One region of the Methylorubrum sp. GM97 genome, then DNA from elsewhere that is predicted to be linked to it. Evidence: riboswitches for the same ligand, from Rfam matches in the RefSeq annotation. Region 1 holds a riboswitch; each other region holds the start of a gene.
The links. Region 1 has a riboswitch for cobalamin ahead of MSPGM_RS05475 (TonB-dependent siderophore receptor). Riboswitches for the same ligand answer to the same signal wherever they lie in the genome.
Positions count from the first base shown of each region.

Region 2: it holds a riboswitch for cobalamin, as region 1 does, so the genes downstream of both, MSPGM_RS08320 (TonB-dependent siderophore receptor) here and MSPGM_RS05475 (TonB-dependent siderophore receptor) in region 1, are expected to answer to the same signal.
Region 3: it holds a riboswitch for cobalamin, as region 1 does, so the genes downstream of both, MSPGM_RS07065 (CbtB domain-containing protein) here and MSPGM_RS05475 (TonB-dependent siderophore receptor) in region 1, are expected to answer to the same signal.

Region 1 covers NZ_AP025942.1:1,158,318-1,160,571, reverse strand. Annotated here, with positions in the region: gene MSPGM_RS05480 (DUF2778 domain-containing protein) at 1-570, opposite strand, end outside; cobalamin riboswitch at 1,005-1,214, shown strand; gene MSPGM_RS05475 (TonB-dependent siderophore receptor) at 1,320-2,254, shown strand, end outside.
Region 2 covers NZ_AP025942.1:1,770,683-1,772,936, forward strand. Annotated here, with positions in the region: gene MSPGM_RS08310 (hypothetical protein) at 1-27, opposite strand, end outside; gene MSPGM_RS08315 (hypothetical protein) at 284-754, shown strand; cobalamin riboswitch at 850-1,047, shown strand; gene MSPGM_RS08320 (TonB-dependent siderophore receptor) at 1,162-2,254, shown strand, end outside.
Region 3 covers NZ_AP025942.1:1,507,719-1,509,972, forward strand. Annotated here, with positions in the region: gene MSPGM_RS07060 (CbtA family protein) at 1-759, opposite strand, end outside; gene MSPGM_RS07065 (CbtB domain-containing protein) at 790-972, opposite strand; cobalamin riboswitch at 1,013-1,213, opposite strand; gene MSPGM_RS07070 (DUF1772 domain-containing protein) at 1,257-1,679, opposite strand; gene MSPGM_RS07075 (MarR family winged helix-turn-helix transcriptional regulator) at 1,666-2,157, opposite strand; gene cobU (bifunctional adenosylcobinamide kinase/adenosylcobinamide-phosphate guanylyltransferase) at 2,239-2,254, shown strand, end outside.

The sequences.
Region 1 (2,254 bases):
CTCGGTGGAGGCGCGCGCCGTGGATGCGGTGGCGATCCGAGGCGTCGCCGCCCGGGCGGTCTGCGTGCGCGGCTCGTAGCGGAATTCGTCGGGCCGCCGCACTGGCAGCGGCACCGTAAGGGCGAGGCGGGCCGTCGGCGCGGCCGGGCGCGGCGTGACGGCGGGCGCGGCGTCGGCGGCCTGTTCCGCGGGGAGGGCGGCCAGGGTCGTGACCGGCTCCGATGGGGCAGGCTGCGACTTGGAAGGCTCCGCCACGGGCGGCGCCCGGAAGGCGGACACCTGCGCGGTCCGCGGGACGAAGCCGCCGGACGCGGTGTCGAGCACGGGAGTGGGGTCGAGCATCCAGGCCAGCGCGCCGGGCGCGGCCTGCACGGTCTCCGCCCCTTCGGCCTCGGCCGAGACCTGCGCGGTTTCCACGGGGGCGGGCGCAGCGCGATCCTGCGGTTGCAGGATCCCGGCGACCGCGAGACCCCCGAGGGCGGTCAGCGCGAGCGCCGCGACAGGCGGGCGGCGCCGACGGCGGATGACGGGCCGGGCGGAGCGACTCTGGACGAGCTCGGCGATGTCCATTGCGGGCGGTACTCGACAACGCGGATCCCACACGGCCTCCCGCCGTCATCCCCGGCTATCTGTGCCAGAATGACAAAACGAGATGGCTTCGCCGATTAGGGAAGGATCAACCTTAAGCCTTCGTCATTCAACGGGATCTTGGTTAATCTTGCCTAAAGCTCGGTCACGTCCTTCGAAAAACGTTCGATGCGGATTCTCAGTGGCTCCGCCGCGCCATGAGGGGGCGGCCTCTCTCCACCGCTGCGGCGCGGTGTGCACTCAATGACGAGGCCAATCGGATGATCGCCATCGTCTCGCGTGCCCGCCTTCAGGCCGCCGCGAGAAGCGCAGCCGCCACGGGGCTTCTCGCCGAGCCCTTGTGCTCTACGGGCCACAGGTTGTGTGATGTTGTTACATTTCATTGGCCGGTCTGTTGACCCTGCGCCGCATCGCAGCGAAATTGCTGCGGCCAAGGTTCCCCCGGACGCATGTCCGAGGGCTAAGAGGGAATTCGGTAAGCCCGTCCGGGCGAGGCCGAAGCTGCCCCCGCAACTGTGAGCGGCGAGCCACCGTCGTCGAAGGTCACTGGTGCCCTGCACCGGGAAGGCCGAGACGGAGGCGCTGACCCGTGAGCCAGGAGACCTGCCTTGGCGCGACGATGTCCCCCGGGCGGGGTGCTCCGGCGGCGTGCCTGATCGGCGAGAGCGTTCCCCTGCGCTCCCGGCGGGGCACCCGCTCGGGCCCGCACCCGAACAGCCAGAGCGCGCCTTGTGACAGTTCGGACGATCCTGAACGCCATCGACGTCCCGGCCCGGCGCCCGCCTTGGGTGCTCGCCGCGCTGCTCTGCGCCGGCCTGCACGGCCCGGAGGCGCGGGCGCAGGAATCGGTCACCCTGGAGGAACTGGCGGTCGAGGGCGAAGGCCGCGGCGTCGGCAACGGCGCATCGGACGGCCGGACCAGCGCCGCCGGCACGATCGGCCTGATCGGGCCGACGCCGGGCTACCGTGCCGACCGCGCGGTGAGCAGCACCAAGACCGACACGCCCCAGCGCGACGTGCCCCAGATCGTCACGGTCGCCCCGCGCGAGGTCATCACGGATCTCGCCGCCACCCGCGTCGATCGCGTCTTCAACTACACGCCGGGCGTGGCGCAGCAGAACAATTTCGGCGGCCTGTCGGTGTTCAGCTACGCCATTCGCGGCGTGACCACGTCCGAGATCTACAAGAACGGCTTTCCGCTCAACCGCGGCACGCCGCCCCCGCCCGACGCCCAGAACGTCGAGCGCGTCGAGGTGCTCAAAGGTCCCGGCGGCGGGCTGTTCGGGCGCAGCGATCCGGGCGGGCTCGTCAACATCATCACCAAGCAGCCGACCGTCGAGCGCTTCGTCGAGATGGGCGGGTTGTGGGACTCGTTCGGGCAGTTCCGCGGCACGGTCGATTCCGGCGGCGCGCTGAACGAGGAGGGCACGCTCGCCTACCGCTTCAATCTCGCCGCCGGCCGCCAGGGCAGCTTTCGCGATTTCGTCGACAGCGACCGGCTGCTCGTGGCGCCCGTCCTGAGCTGGCAGATCACGCCGGACACGCGCATCACCGTCGAGACCGAGTTCCTGCGCAACCGCATCGTCTTCGACCGCGGCGTCATCGCCCTCAACGGGCGGCTCGGGCTCTTGCCGATCTCGCGCTTCCTCGGCGAGCCGGGCCAGAG
Region 2 (2,254 bases), 610 kb from region 1:
CCGCTCGACCCGCCGCTCCCATTCCATGCCGACCTCCCGAGAATTCGGCCGAACCTGGACCTCGCCCGTTAAGTTTGCCCCTCCTCCAACCGCCATGAGCCGCGAACCGCACTCCCGGGCGTTCCGCACGTCTGCGGTTCCCGCTTGAGGCGCCGCCGCACGAGCGGCTCGCCGTCGTGGCTGTGGATTGCCGTGGATAAGGCGTCGCGAGCCTTGCAAACGTTCCTCGGCGCAGGCGCCGTATCGGCCCTACGGCGTGCGGCGCCGGAACACGGGGTGCGACATGCGTTGGATCGATCTTGCCGCGCTTGCCGCCGTGGCGCTCGGCTCCGGCCATGCCTGGGCGGCCGGGGACTTCCCGCTTGCGTCCTGCAAGGGGTGGAACGGCACGGTGGTCGAGCGCGACGGCATCGACACGGCTCGGGCCACCGCTCAGGGCATCGTCACGAAGGCCGACCTTCAGGAATACTGCGAGCGCGACCCAGGTGGCGAAACCAAGCAGTACGGCGGCAAGCTCACGACGGCCCAGTGTGTCGCGAAGTACCTGCGCAGCGAAGGCCGGGCCACGATGACAGCCGAGGCGAACTGCCGGTCCGGGACGGTGAGCTATCGCTACGGCGACCGCCAGGGCGGCAAGGCCCGCTTTCCGCTTGGACCCGATGCCGACACATCATGCGCCTCGGGCATGCCGCCCTTGGTGGAGCAGTTCAAGTTGCTGTGTCCGGCGGCGGCCAAGCGGCTGAAGGTCGAGTAGCCGCCCATATTCGAGCGGATCACAGGCATGGGCCGGAGGCGGCGAGTTCGCTCTGGGAAGGGTGGCCCGGTGAATTGACAACCTGTGGCCAAGCCGAATAGCCAAGCCGCGACGGTTCCCTTCGGGGATCAAAAGGGAACGCGGTGAGGGGTTCGCTCCGATGCCGCGGCTGCCCCCGCAACTGTAAGCGGTGAGCTCTCCACCACCACGTCACTGGGCAGCCTCGCCCGGGAAGACGGTGAGAGGGCGGTGACCCGCGAGCCAGGAGACCTGCCGTCAGCCGTGGTCACACGCGAAACACGCTGGGCGGGGTGCCTCGGCGGGTGTCGAAGCGTCACCCCCGCGGGGGATCGCCTAGACCTCGTTCGCGGTGACGTGCCACTGCCGTCGCTCGAGGTCAGCCTCCTGTGCTCAGCCCGAAATCGCCGCTCCGGCTCTGCCTATCCGCCACCACCGTCGCGCTTGCCATTGCCAGCGGCGACCCGGCCTGGGGCCAGGGCACGCGTAGGGAATCGTCCGACACTTCCGTGGTGCTCGACCCGATCTCCGTCGAGGGCACCTTCACCGCTACGCCGACCTATCGGGTGGAGGAGCTCTACAGCGGCACCAAGACAGTGACGCCGCGGCGCGACGTGCCGCAGCAGGTCGACGTCGTGCCCCGAGAGGTTCTGCGCGACACCGCCGCCACCCGCGTGGAGCGCGCCCTCGACTACGTGCCCGCGGTCGGCAAGCAGAACGACTTCGGCGCCCAGAACCTCGCGCTCTTTTCCGTGCGTGGCTTCGCCACACAGGACATCTTCCAGAACGGGTTCAACATCGCCCGCGGCTACAACGGCGCGCCCGACACGCAGAACGTCCAGTCCATCGAGGTGCTGAAAGGCCCGGCAGGTGCCCTCTACGGCCGCAGCGACCCGGGCGGCACCGTCAACATCCTCACCAAGCAGCCCGTCGCGTTGCCCTTCGTCGAGATGGGCACCCTGTTCGGCAGCTTCGGCACGGCGCGCACCACGGTCGATGCCGGTGGCGCGCTGAGCGAGGACGGCACGGTCCTCTACCGCTTCAACGGCGCGCTTGCCCGCCAGGACAGTTTTCGCGATTTCGTCGACGGCGACCGCGTCCTCGCGGCCCCCGTCGTGAGCTGGCAGATCAGCCCCGACACCAAGCTCACCGTCGAGACGCAGTACCTGCGTAACCGCCAGACCTTCGACCGCGGGACGGTCGCGGTGAACAACCGTCTCGGCCTGGTCCCGCGCTCCCGCTTCTTCGGCGAGCCGGGCGACAACTCCGTGTCGGAGAGCGGGATCGTGCAGGTGCGCCTGGAGCACGCCTTCAGCACCGATTGGCAGCTTCGGGTCGCCGGCCACTTCAACACCGGCAGCCTGACCGGCCTGCAGACGGGCGCCACCGGCCTGCTAGACGATGGGCGGACCCTGCTCCGCGAGTTCCGCCGCCACGACTTCACATGGGGCGTGGCCATCGGACAGGCCGAGCTTGTCGGGC
Region 3 (2,254 bases), 350 kb from region 1:
CGCACGGGCACCCGCCTCGCGGCCGAACAGGCCCCAGGCCCAGCCATAGGCGAGCCCGATCACCGCCCAGAACACGAAGCCGATGGCGAGCGCGCGCGCGGCGAACTGCGCGGCCGTGGCCGGCGGCACCTGCGAGGAGACGGTGTCGATCGATTGCGGCGCGCCCGCGAGATGCGGCGCGACGATGAGGACGAGGCCACCGAGGATCGTCAGCGGCACCCGCCGCACGGCGATCAGGTAGAGGCCGAGCCCGGTCGCCACCACCGTCATCAGCCACCACGACTGGCGCAGCACAAGCGGCGCTGCACCCATGCCCGGCAGCTCCGGCGGCAGGCCGATGGCGGGGGCGAGGACCACCGCGAGGAAGCCGGCGATACCAACGACGAGTCCGCCCTGCGGGGTCGGCTCACGGCGAAGTGCCAGCATCACCGCCGCGAGCAGCAGCGCGTAGCCGACGCCGCCGACCAGCGTGGCGAGACCGGTGAAGGCCATCCGCTGAAGGCCCGGTGCAGGCTGCCACGCGTCGGCCTTGCCGTGGTCGTGTCCGCCCTCGCCATGCGCATGCGCGTGGGCCGGGACGATCAGGGCGGCGAAAGAGGTCTCATCGCGCGAGGGCGCGAGGGCGGCATGCGCGCCCTCGCCTTCATAGGTCTCCGCCTGGAGGATCAGCGGAGAGGTCAGCGCGAGCTGCAGGCCCGTCGCGACGACGGACGCGAGGAAGCCGGCGACGAGCGCCGCCGACAGCAACCGGATGATCATGGGACTGCTTGAAGCCGCTGGATGCGCGGATCAGTGGCAGGGGAAGTTCTGCGCGTGGCGGAAATCGTGCGCCGCGTTGTGCAGGACGCTCGCCGGAGCAAAGCCCGCCACGAAGACGAGACCAAGGCCGAGGAAGGCGGCGACGAGGAGCGCGCGGGCGCCCTCGGCCGAACGGGTGGTGGCGGCCTGGGTCTGAAGGGTCGCAGTCGTCATCGGGTCACGAGCTCCGGCCGCCCCACCGGCGGCGTTCGAGAACAAAACTTCGCTGGACGGCAGGTCTCCTGGCTCGCGGCTGGTATCGTGCCTGCCGCCTTCCCGGATCACCCGGTGGCTCGTGGCAGGAACTCGCCGCTTACAGTTGCGGGGGCAGCCGCGGAATTGAGGCTTCTGGAAAACCTCTCACCGCATTCCCTTTTCACCCCGTTGCCGGGGCACCGTCACGGAGCGGTCATAGCCTGATGCGGACGGACGCACAACGTGTCCCGCACCGGCCGCAATCACCGCAGCGCCCAGAGGAAGGCCGCCACCGCCGCCAGACCGAGCCCGCTGCGGACTGCGTGCAGGCGGATCCAGCGTTGCATCAGCGGCGCCACGACCGGATCGGTACTCGATGCAGCGAGCAGGGCACGGTTGGTCGGCATGATCGCCAACAGCGTGTAGGGCCAGTTGGCGAGCGCGAGCGCCGCCCCGAGCCCCCATCGCGGATCGCCGGTACGCGCCCAGGCGAGCAGACCGAGGGCGGTGGCGGCCAGCGCCAATCCGCCCTGCATCCGGGTCGCGCGGCGATAGCTCGGGCGCCATTGCTGCAATTGGGAAGCCGGGTCGAGGACCAGCCGGGCCGGATGCTCCACGAAGCCGACATAGAGCGCAGCGCCGGCAAAGGCCGCTGCCGCGACGAGGGCGAGTTCACCGATCAGCATCGTGGTCTCCCGGTTGTTCGCCGCTCCGGCGTTCGCCGGCCCGCTCGCCGATGGTCCGCACGAGGGTGCGGGCCGCCTCGAGCGCCGCCGGGTCGAGATCGCGGGCGAGTGCGGCCGCCCAGGGCGCCTGCCGCACCGCCGCCGCCGCGTAGGCATCCCGGCCCGCGGGCGTGAGGAGAACGAGGCGGGCGCGCAGGTGGTGGGGATTGTCCGCGAAGGTCACGAGGCCCGCTTTCGCCAGCTCATTGACCGTCCGCTGCACGCCCTGGCGCGTCATGCCCATGTCGCGGGCGATGCGGGCGACCGGCAGCGGCTGCGCGGCGAGCGCGACGGCGCCCAGAACCTGCCAGCGGGCGCTGGTGAGGCCGAGATCCCCCACCAGCCGGTCGCCGGCGGCCAGCAGCGCGCCGCTGGACCGGAAGATCTCCAGCACCAGAGCCGTCGCGGCGTCCGCGGCCTCATGATCCGACCGTTTCATGACAATATGCTGCCCATTTGACAACAGATTGTCAACAGACTGGCTTTGACGCGCTGGCGGTGCGTGAGGCAAAGGGTGCGGATGCTTCAGGCCTCCC